Regions from separate parts of the Staphylococcus caprae genome, predicted to be linked through region 2. Evidence: riboswitches for the same ligand, from Rfam matches in the RefSeq annotation. Region 2 holds a riboswitch; the other holds the start of a gene.
What was found. Region 2 has a riboswitch for FMN ahead of ribD (bifunctional diaminohydroxyphosphoribosylaminopyrimidine deaminase/5-amino-6-(5-phosphoribosylamino)uracil reductase RibD). Riboswitches for the same ligand answer to the same signal wherever they lie in the genome.

Region 1 (6,018 bases), 290 kb from region 2:
TTGAAAGAACATGAATCATTTAATTTCTTTAGTTTGTTCACGTTTCATGAACCTGTGGAACAAGTGGTCACACACTTTTTAGCCATTTTAGAAATGTCTAAATCTGGCATCGTTAATATTAATCAACAACATCAATTTGAAGACATCGATATCATTAGAGGAGTGAATTACAACATTGGATAACCAAGGAATATTAGAAGCATTACTTTATACTTCTGGTGACGAAGGATTAGACCAAAAACAATTAATGGAGATATTAGATGTAGATAAAAATGAACTTGAAAATTTAATTCAATCTTATCAATCTTCAGGTTTGGTTATCCAAAAATTCGGTACGACGTATGTTTTAACAACAAAAAAAGATGCTTCTTCATACATTGAACAATTAATCGAGCAAAAATCTAAAATGAAATTATCCCAAGCTGCAATGGAAACACTGTCCATTATCGCTTATAACCAACCACTTACACGTAGCGATATTGAAATGATTAGAGGTATTAATTCTGACGGTGCAGTCAAGACACTCATTGCAAGAGGATTAGTAGAAGCTAAAGATGTCGATCATTCTAGGAGTCATCATTTAATTACGACGGATTTATTCTTAAATGTTTTTGGAATAGAAAATCTTGAAGCATTACCAACTACTGAAGAGGATGATGAAGAAATGGACGAATTCTTCAGTAATTTAGTCAACCAAAAAGGAGATTCAAATGAGTAAAGAACAAGAGAGATTACAAAAGAGGATAGCGAATAGCGGGTATACGTCACGACGCAAAGCTGAAACACTCATCACTGAAGGAAAGGTTAGTGTTAACGGGCAAGTCGTTACTGAGTTAGGAACAAAGGTCTCTAATTCAGATACAGTAGAAGTTGAAGGTATAAAGATAGAACAAGAAGATAAAATGTATATTCTATTTTACAAACCTACACAAGTCATCACGAGCGTTTCAGACGATCGTGGTCGCACGGTTGTAACAGATTATTTTGATGATATTGAAACACGTATTTATCCAGTAGGTCGTTTAGATTATGATACGTCTGGAATTTTACTTTTAACTAACGATGGGGAATTCACAAATTTAATGACACATCCTCGTTATCACATCAAAAAGAAATATGTCGCTAAACTCAAAGGTTATTTAATGAGAGAAGAAGTGAAAGAACTAGAAAAAGGTATCCAGTTAGAAGATGGATTTACACAACCTGCTCAAGTTAAAATCAAAAAGCAAGATAAAGAAAAGAATACAACCTTAGTTGAAATTACAATTAGCGAAGGAAGAAATAGACAAGTGCGTCGCATGTTCGAGCATTTTGGTCATCAAGTGAATAAATTAACACGTATTCAATTCGGGCCTTTAGATTTGAAAGGTTTAAATGCTGGTGAAGGACGCGTCTTAACCCCACACGAAGTAAAAACGTTAAGACATTTAGCGGAAAATGGTAAATAAACACAAATAATATGTTTTTACCAATAAGTTTGAGATTTTTTTCACAAAGTTTTATCTATCAATCACTTAATCTGTTCAACCTATGCTATAATAACAAATGAATTTGAACAGCATGTGTAGGAGGTATAAAGTATTATGGCTAACGAAATTTTAATCGTTGATGATGAAGACAGAATCAGAAGATTACTTAAATTATATTTAGAAAGAGAATCTTTTGAAATCCATGAAGCAAGTAATGGGAAAGAGGCTTATGAGCTTGCGATGGAGAATAACTATGCGTGCATTCTTTTAGATTTAATGCTTCCAGAAATGGATGGTATAGAAGTTGCTTCTAAACTAAGAGAACATAAAGAAACGCCTATTATTATGCTTACGGCTAAAGGTGAAGAGACAAATCGCGTTGAAGGATTTGAATCTGGTGCTGACGACTACATTGTTAAACCATTTTCACCACGAGAAGTCGTATTAAGAGTAAAAGCTTTATTAAGACGTACACAGTCTGCAAACTCTGAACAAAGCGAACCACATGCACGAGACATTATCGAATTTAATCATTTAGTTATTGATAATGACGCACATAGAGTACTTGCAGACAACGAACAGGTGAATTTAACACCTAAAGAGTATGAATTATTAATTTATTTAGCTAAGACACCAAATAAAGTGTTTGATCGTGAACAATTACTTAAAGAGGTTTGGCATTATGAATTTTATGGCGACTTGCGAACAGTGGATACACATGTTAAGCGTTTGAGAGAAAAATTAAATCGTGTGTCTAACGATGCAGCTCAAATGATACAAACTGTTTGGGGCGTCGGTTATAAATTCGAGGTTAAAGCCAGTGATGAACCGACTAAATAGTGTAGTTATAAAACTGTGGTTAACTATTATTTTAATAGTGGCGACAGTTTTAATTTTATTAAGTGTATCCTTAATCACATTTATCCAATATTATTTCACGCAAGAAACTGAAAATTCTATCAAAGAAGATGCCAAAAGAATTAGTTCACTCGTAGAGAAATCAAAAAATAAATCTCTTGCCATTCAAAACAGTCAAAAGTTAATAGATGGGCCTGGTGGACTTATAATTATGAAAGATTTTAATGATAAGCCAGCATCATCGTATAATAATACTAAAATTCAAATGCTTAAAGAAATTAAGCATAACGATAATTTTAAAAAGGTCTTCCAAAAAGGTGAATTTGAAACTCAAAATGTCACTATAAAAAATCATGGTGATACTCAGTCTTATATTCTCCTAGGTTATCCGATGAAAGCTCAAAAAGACGCACACGGTAAACATAGTGGTGTATTTATCTATAAAGACTTAAAATCTATCGAAGATACGAATAATGCTATTACAATTATCATTTTAATTACAGCTATTATCTTTATTGCTGCAAGCACCATTTTCGCATTTTTCCTATCTAATAAAATTACGAAACCACTTCGCCAATTAAAAACACAGGCTCAAAAAGTTTCAGAAGGTGATTATAGCCATATCTCATCAGTCAAAACCAAAGATGAAATAGGTGATTTATCAAGAGCTTTTAATAATATGAATTATGAAATTCAAGAACATATCGAAGCATTATCATCTTCTAAAAATATTAGAGATAGCCTTATCAATTCCATGGTTGAAGGGGTACTAGGCATAAATGATCAACGTGATGTCATAATATCAAATAAAATGGCTGATGATATCATCCATAAAATTGATGACTTTTCAAAAGAATTAATCGAAAAACAAATCGAACAAACGTTTAAATCTGAAGGTACAGAATTCCAAGAAATAGAAATTAATACGAGATATTACGTCTTTATCACAAGTTATATTAATCGCATTCAACCTAATGGCAGAAACGGTATCGTGGTGATTATCCGAGACATGACAAATGAACATAACTTGGATCAAATGAAGAAAGACTTTATCGCAAATGTCTCTCATGAATTACGTACACCTATATCATTGTTACAAGGTTACACTGAATCCATTGTTGATGGTGTTGTAACTGAACCAGACGAAATACGAGATTCTCTTGCTGTCGTGTTAGATGAATCTAAGCGTTTAAATCGTCTTGTCAACGAGTTACTAAATGTTGCACGCATGGATGCAGAAGGTTTATCAGTAGAGAAAGAAGTTCAACCCATTGATGACCTTTTAAATAAAATGAAAGCCAAATACCGAATGCAAGCTGAAGATTTAGATCTCACAATGGAATTTAATTCAGGCAATGATAATCAGTTGTGGGATTATGATATGGACCGCATGGACCAAGTTCTAACTAATCTGATTGACAATGCATCTAGATATACGCAACCTGGTGATACCATTGCAGTAACTACTGCCAAAGATAATCGTTATAACATCTTATATATTAGTGACACTGGAACGGGTATTGCACCCGAACATTTACAACAAGTCTTTGACCGCTTCTACAAAGTTGACGCTTCCCGTAAACGCGGTAAACAAGGTACAGGTTTAGGACTCTTTATTTGTAAAATGATTATCGAAGAACATGGTGGTAAAATTGAAGTTGAAAGTGAACTAGGTAAAGGCACGACATTTATTATTAAATTGCCTCAACCACACATTAAAAATAACTAAGCAGAGTCGTTGAGTTTATAGATTTTATCGTGTAATATAAATTTTAAATAAAATCATTATAAATATTCATCTTCGGGGTAGGGTGTAATTCCCAACCGGCAGTAATTTAAGCCTGCGACGAAGTGAAGTAAGAAACATATATTTTATTTCACTTCTTGATTCAGTGAAAATCTGAAGCCGACAGTATAGTCTGGATGGGAGAAGATGGAGGTTTTTTGTTGTGCAAATTTCCTCCTTTTCTGTGCAAGATGAATGGAAGGAGAAAATTGAATATGCAACAAAATAAACGTTTAATTACCATTAGTATGTTAAGTGCGGTTGCGTTTGTGTTAACTTTCATTAAGTTTCCAATACCTTTCTTACCACCGTATTTAACATTAGATTTTAGTGATGTTCCAACATTACTTGCTACATTCATTTTAGGACCGCTCGCAGGTGTAATCGTGGCTCTCATTAAAAACATCTTAAATTTTCTATTTAACATGAGTGACCCAGTAGGTCCAGTAGCGAATTTCTTAGCAGGGGTAAGTTTCTTGTTATCTGCTTACTATGTTTATGTGAGAAAACGTAGATCACGTTCATTAATAAATGGATTAATTGTTGGTACCATTGTGATGACAATTGTATTAAGTATCCTCAATTATTTCGTGTTACTTCCTTTATATGGAATGATCTTCAATTTAGGTGACGTTGTGAAAAACGTCAAAATTGTGATTGTTTCTGGAGTGATTCCATTTAATATTATCAAAGGTATCGTCATTTCAGTTATCTTTGTTTTACTATATAGACGTCTTAAAAATATTTTAAAATAAAACACATACTCTCTATGCTAAGTTAAATCAACGTTTCTTAGTTTAGAGAGCATTCTTTATATACATATATTGATTACATCATAAGTAAGATAATAGATAAAATTTTTAATTAACTAAAAAAGCTCGAATCCTTAAACAAAATTAAGAATCCGAGCATATCTATTATTCAAATTTAAGCGCGTCACCATCAAATGGTTCGTCTTCAATTTTAATTGAGTCTGTTGGACAACCTTCTAATGCGTCTTCCATATCTTCGTACAACTCTTCTGGCACTTCTGCAGTACCTTGGTTATCATCAAGGATTACGAAAGCAATACCTTCGTCGTCGTAATCATAAATATCTGGAGCTGCTGCACCACATGCACCACATGCGATACATGTATCCATATCAACGATTGTATATTTAGCCATTTTCATTCGCCTCCTTTGATAAAAATGCTACACTAGTATTGCTAATACAATTGTAGACATCGACATTTTTCATTTCAATATATTCGTTTTATAGAGTGAGGTTTTAATTTGAACCATATATTATTTTATGCCATTAATCATGCATATAACTACAAAACAAATAAAAGCATTTATAATATTTTAATAGGCAAGAAGTCTCATCAAACGTTTTTTGATGCTTCGAGCCAACAACTTTTGTCATTATATCATAGTTTACCCAATTTAAAATATCCTACTTTTGAGCGATTTATACTCCAAATGGATGATTTTGAAAGTAAATTTACAATTAAAACAAATTCTCGTTATACATATGATAGTTTAATTCAAACATTTAGTTGTATACAACTGCTTATTCAAACTTTATCACATACACGTAAACAATCTTTTAAATTTATACCCGCAGTTCAAAACACTTTTATTCAACAAAAAGTTAAACAACTATATAGTCACATTAAGACAAATCATTTAGAAGAAGATTTGATCAAAGAAATTTACTTACTTTTCGAGACAATTCAAAAGAAGCACAACACGAATTATCTTCATTATTATTTACAAGGTTACGATGAACCTATGTATACAAGACAACAAATTAGTCTAATCGAAGAGATGAAGCAATCTGAACTATTTGAAATTGAAATGGTTCAACTTATTGATTTAATAGAAGAAATTGAACATGAGTTAAGATATCCAATACTGTCCC
Region 2 (6,018 bases):
TGAGGCGCATATGTCTGTTAAGATAAGTCAATTAGGTAGTGAATTTGATTTAGATCTTGCCTATGAAAATATGCGAGAAATACTTCTCAAAGCAGACGAATGTGACAAAATGCATATTAACATAGATACTGAAAAATACGACAGTTTGCAACAAATTCAACAGGTATTAGATAGACTTAAAGGTGAATTTAGAAATGTTGGAACTGTAGTACAAGCATATCTTTATGAAGCTGAAGATTTAATAGAGAAGTATCCCGATCTTCGCTTACGTTTAGTTAAAGGTGCGTATAAAGAAAATGAAACTATCGCATACCAAACTAAAGAAGAGATTGATGCAAATTACATTCGTATAATCGAGAAACGTTTATTAAATGCACGTAATTATACATCTATTGCTACACATGATGATCAAATTATTAATCATGTTAAACAATTTATGAAGAAAAATCATATCGAAAAAGACCAAATGGAATTCCAAATGTTATATGGTTTCCGTTCTGAATTAGCACAATCTATCGCTAACGAGGGTTACCATTTTACAGTTTATGTACCATACGGTGATGATTGGTTTGCATACTTTATGAGAAGATTAGCTGAAAGACCTCAAAATTTATCACTTGCTTTTAAAGAATTTACTAACCCTAAAGTTTTAAAAAAGGTAGGCCTTTACGGAGGCATCGCTGCAGGCGTCGCCAGCACCCTCGCCATAGCAACACAACTACTCAAGCGTTAAGGTAACAAACCAAACGGCACGAAGAAGTCGACGCACCCGCCATGATAACTTCTTCGTGCCGTATTGCTTTGTCTATATTTGTTTAATTAAATTAGCCATTTCAATTGCACTTACAGCAGCTTCTGAACCTTTGTTCCCTGCTTTAGTACCTGCTCGCTCAACAGCTTGTTCAATACTTTCAGTTGTTAATATACCAAAGATGACTGGTACATCAGAAACATCATTCGCCTTAGATACACCTTTAGCGACTTCATTACATACATAATCATAGTGAGACGTAGCACCTCTGATTACACAACCAAGTGTAATGACCGCATCATATTCCCCTTTTTGAGCTAATTTCTTAGCAACTAATGGTATTTCAAATGCACCAGGTACATACGCTACATCAATTTGATCCGATTCAACTTCATGACGAATTAACGTGTCTTTCGCACCTTCTAATAGACGTCCAGTAATAAAATCATTAAATCTGCTTACCACAATAGCAATTTTTAAATTTTTACCAACTAATTTACCTTCAAAATTCATGATTGAATTTCCTCCTCGTTTGTTCGGTTTGTTATATAGTCACTTAAATCAAGTGTCCCATTTTTCTCTTCTTCGTTTCCATATAGCTATGATTATGTTCAGTTTCAGGAACAATTAATTCAATTCTATCTTCAATGTTAATACCATACTCTTTTAATCCTTCAAATTTCTTAGGATTATTACTGAGTAATTTAATCTTTTCAATATTAAAGTATTTCAATATTTGAGCCGCTATATTATAATCTCTTAAATCTTCATCAAAACCTAAAGCAAGATTCGCAGTAACTGTATCGTATCCTTTTTCAATGAGTTCATAAGCACGTAATTTGTTCATCAACCCAATACCACGACCTTCTTGTGGAAGATAAATAATCATACCGCCGTTCTCATCAATATATTTCATTGATGCTTCAAGTTGAGCGCCACAATCACATCTTTGACTATGGAAAATATCGCCCGTTAAACATGCAGAGTGAATACGAACATTTTCATTTCTGCGGATATCTCCTTTAGCAATGACTACAATTTCTTCATCACTCAAATCAGTAGTGAAGCCATACATATCAAATGTACCTAAATCCGTAGGCATGTTAACTTTAGCATTCAATTCAACATGAGACTCCGTTTGTTTACGATACGCAATCAAACTTTCAATCGTAATCATTTTCAAATTATGGCGTTCCTTAAACGTTTGTAAATCATTGCCTTTAGCCATTGTGCCATCATCATTCATTATTTCACAAATGACGCCAGCAGGTCGTGCCCCCGATAATTTGGCTAAATCGACAGCCGCTTCAGTATGACCATTACGTTCTAATACACCATTGTCTTTAGCAATCAATGGAAATAAATGTCCAGGACGATTGAAATCTGTCGCACTTGCATTGTCATCTATCAATGCTCTTGCAGTTAACATGCGCTCATTCGCGCTAATGCCAGTAGTCGTTGTTTTATGATCTACACTTACAGTAAAATGAGTGCCATATACGTCAGTATTATTTCTTTCCATCGCATTTAATTCTAGACGACGCGCAATTGAACGATCAATTGGTGCACATATAAGACCTCGTCCTTCTTTTGCCATAAAGTTAATCGTATCATCAGCCATCCATTCAGTAATAGCGACTAAATCTCCTTCATTTTCTCTATCCTCATCGTCAACTACAATAATGCTTTCACCATTTTTTAAAGCTTCTATAGCCAACTCAATATTGTCAAATTGCATGTGAATTCCTCCTAAAAACCAAATGCACGTAATTTATCTTCAGTAAGTTCGCTCTTCTTATTATTCATGATATTCTCTACATATTTGAAAAGGACGTCTGTTTCTAAATGAACAGCATCGCCTACTTTCTTTCCTGATAATATCGTTGACTTTCGTGTCTCAGGAATAAGATGAATATCAAAGGTCGTTTCATGAAGATCAAATACTGTTAAACTGACTCCATCGACAGTGATAGAACCTTGTTTTACCATTTGATTCAATATATTTTTCGAAGTTTTAATTGAAATGATTTTTGAGTTAGCTGTTTCATTAATTTTAGAAATTGTTCCAAGTTCATCCACATGACCTAAGACAAAATGTCCTCCGAATCTACCCTTACCACTCATGGCTCTTTCAAGGTTGACTTCAGAATGTCGTTGTACGTCAGCTAAGTAGGTTTTATTTTCCGTACCTTTAATCACCTGTACAGAAAAAGTTGAATCATTGAAATCAATGACAGTTAAACATGCACCGTTGACGCTTATAGAATCGCCAATATGCATATCTTCTAAAATTTGTTTAGCACTAATTTCTAATGTTCTTACTGACTGTTGGGTGTGAACTTGTTTAACGGTACCAATTTCTTCAACGATACCTGTAAACATGCCTATTCACTTCTTTCGTAGTTTCAATTTAATATTTTGATTAATTAACTTGGAATAAACAATTTCAAATTGCGTAGCTTCTGGTAAATCAATGACTTCATCCGTTTTGAAAAATTGATGTTTACCTGAACCACCTATTAATTTCGGGGCTAAATAGAGAATAAGTTCATTTAAATGATCAGATTGGAGAAATTGTGATGTAATATTTGGTCCTGCCTCGACTAGCAGCTTGCCAATACCTCTGCGATATAAATCTTTTAATATTTCTGTCGTTTCGCATTCTTGCATGTTTATGATTTCTATATGTTTATCGTTATTTTTTAATTTTTCATTTTCAGTATAAATCCAAATTTGTGAAGTTGTATCTTTAAATAACTGATGTTCAAAATTGATATCTCCCGTTTTCGATAGAATCACCCTTATCGGATTTTTGCCATCTGGCACCCTTGTCGTATATAAGGGATCGTCTGCTTCGATTGTTTTTCGACCAGTTACTACCGCATCATGTTCATGACGCAGTCGATACACATCTTCTTTAACTTCTTTATTTGTAATCCATTTACTTTCATCTAAATCAGTGGCTTGTTTGCCATCGAGACTTGATGAAACTTTAACAGTTAATTCAGGTATGCCCTTCCTTTTAGCTGGAAAGAAATCTTTATAAAGTTCAGCAGCATCTTCATTGAATTGAAATTCAACTTCAATACCTGCTTCTTTCAGAATTTCATCACCTTTAGAAACTAACGTCGTGTCTTTTATCGCATATATGACTTTTTTAATACCAAATTCGATAATTTTATCAACACATGGTGGTGTTGAACCATGATGCGTACACGGTTCTAAAGAGACGTAAATCGTAGCATCTTTTGCAGCTTGTCCAGCCATATCCAACGCTTGAACTTCCGCATGCTTGTCACCCTTCTTCAGATGAGCTCCTAAACCAACGATTCTACCATCCTTAACTACAACAGATCCTACTGGTGGATTTATACCTGTTTGGCCATCAACCATTTGTGCAAGTTGAATGGCATAATTCATAAATCGACTCAATTTATCACCTCAATAAAATAAAAAAACCTTATACCAATGTAAAAGGCATAAGGAGACTTGTATATCTTTAAATAAGCCGATTTGCATGTCAGAAGACATACTGATACAAATTGGCTTATCGTTACACTTTTTTAGTGTTTGTCGATAGTTGTTATTCTTTCTCCCATCCAGACTTTAACTGTCGGCTCTAGATTCTCACTAGATCAGCCACTAACATTATGTGTTAGCAGGTCGCAGGCTTAATTTACTGCCGGTTGGGAATTACACCCTGCCCCGAAAGAATGCTATGAAATTGTTATTGGTTAATTGAGTGATTGTAGTTTATTACTACAAGTTAAATGGTACTATAATTATTTTGAAAACTCAATTTAGTCGCTTTAATCAAGCTCAATTAATTGTGAAATTTTATACTTTGTAAATGGTTCTACTCTTTTTTATCCATTTCTTTTTGAGTTAAATATAATTGAGATACTGTATTGACCACTTGATCAACAATCATTTTAACCCCATTTCGAAGTTTATTGACACCGTTCGTCATTTGTCCAATTGCAATCACATTTGTCAAAGTACCATATCGTGGACTAATCACTTGATTGGTTTCAGGAATAATTTGAATTCCACCCATCGGATGACGTTGTACGATTTGTCGATTTTCAAGATTCAACACTAATTGATCATCTTCATCTAACTGTTCTAAGTGTGTCTTAGATCCTGTTGCGTTGATGACAATATCAAAGGCTTCAGTGCGCTGTGAATCATCATTAAACGTCAAGTAGAATTGATTATTTTTGTGTTGCACATCATGTAAATTCTTTTTAATTTCAAGCTCACCTTTTTGAATTAATTGAATTAATAACTTCGCTGTTCGAGGTGGCATTGGATTTGAGTTCAATTGTATCATCTTAGTATATTTACGATTAAATTCCTCTTGGTCTTTAACACTTAAACTATTCCAAATCCAATTTAAATTTTCTTTCAAATATTCGATAATACTTTGGAATATCCCCATTTCAGTTTCATGCTCTAAATCATACTTCAAATCTTGAATGTGATTTCCAGTACGACGATGGATTAATTTTTGAAAATCAATGCCATAATCCTCACACTCTTTCAAGAACAATGCTACTGCTTGATCCAATGGAACATTCCCGTAATGATTTTCCTTAATACCATTAAAATGGTCTTTCGTTAAATGCGTGAATTGAATGTCTATCATCTTCCCTCTTACACTAGGCAAAGACGCTGAGCGACTTGTCATCGTTATAGGTAAATTAGGGTGATGCGCTGTAACATATCTCACAACATCTAAACTTGCCAATCCAGTTCCTACAATAGCGATTCTATCTGAATCTTCCACATCGTCTAATGTATTATATGTAGGATATGGTGTTTTAATAAATCCTTTTTTACCTTTTAAATGATAAGGATCATGGTAGCTAAAGGTCCCGAATGTTAAAAATAAATAGTCATACTCTCTCCATTCCTTATCATCTTCACATGTACAGACATAATACTTCAATTTTGTATCATCCACATCGGAATTAGTAAATATTTCCTGTACTTTATCATTAATAATTGTTAAATTCTCATATTGCTCGTCATATTGTGATAAATATGATTTCATATAATGACCAAAAACAAATCTTGGTAGATATTGTGGGTTTTGAAATTCAAAATCATTTTGGTTTTGATACCATTTCCAGAATTCTTCATCATCATCTAAATTTAAACTCATCTTTTTGGATGGCATATTAATTAATAATTCACTACTATCATTTTGAAACGGAACGCCTTGTCCCATATTTTTTTCATCATCATAAACATCTACTTTTAAT

Region 1: linked by a shared signal. The riboswitch ahead of JMUB898_RS06950 (ECF transporter S component) and the one ahead of ribD (bifunctional diaminohydroxyphosphoribosylaminopyrimidine deaminase/5-amino-6-(5-phosphoribosylamino)uracil reductase RibD) in region 2 are both predicted to bind FMN.

What each region holds. Positions count from the first base shown of each region.
Region 1 covers NZ_AP018587.1:1,426,158-1,432,175, forward strand. Annotated here, with positions in the region: gene JMUB898_RS06925 (segregation and condensation protein A) at 1-183, shown strand, start outside; gene scpB (SMC-Scp complex subunit ScpB) at 176-718, shown strand; gene JMUB898_RS06935 (pseudouridine synthase) at 711-1,448, shown strand; gene JMUB898_RS06940 (response regulator transcription factor) at 1,584-2,309, shown strand; gene JMUB898_RS06945 (ATP-binding protein) at 2,293-4,056, shown strand; FMN riboswitch at 4,121-4,266, shown strand; gene JMUB898_RS06950 (ECF transporter S component) at 4,329-4,868, shown strand; gene JMUB898_RS06955 (ferredoxin) at 5,031-5,279, opposite strand; gene JMUB898_RS06960 (YpbB family protein) at 5,388-6,018, shown strand, end outside.
Region 2 covers NZ_AP018587.1:1,136,153-1,142,170, reverse strand. Annotated here, with positions in the region: gene JMUB898_RS05610 (proline dehydrogenase family protein) at 1-733, shown strand, start outside; gene ribH (6,7-dimethyl-8-ribityllumazine synthase) at 806-1,264, opposite strand; gene ribB (3,4-dihydroxy-2-butanone-4-phosphate synthase) at 1,308-2,489, opposite strand; gene ribE (riboflavin synthase) at 2,501-3,133, opposite strand; gene ribD (bifunctional diaminohydroxyphosphoribosylaminopyrimidine deaminase/5-amino-6-(5-phosphoribosylamino)uracil reductase RibD) at 3,140-4,183, opposite strand; FMN riboswitch at 4,335-4,468, opposite strand; gene JMUB898_RS05585 (FAD/NAD(P)-binding protein) at 4,608-6,018, opposite strand, start outside.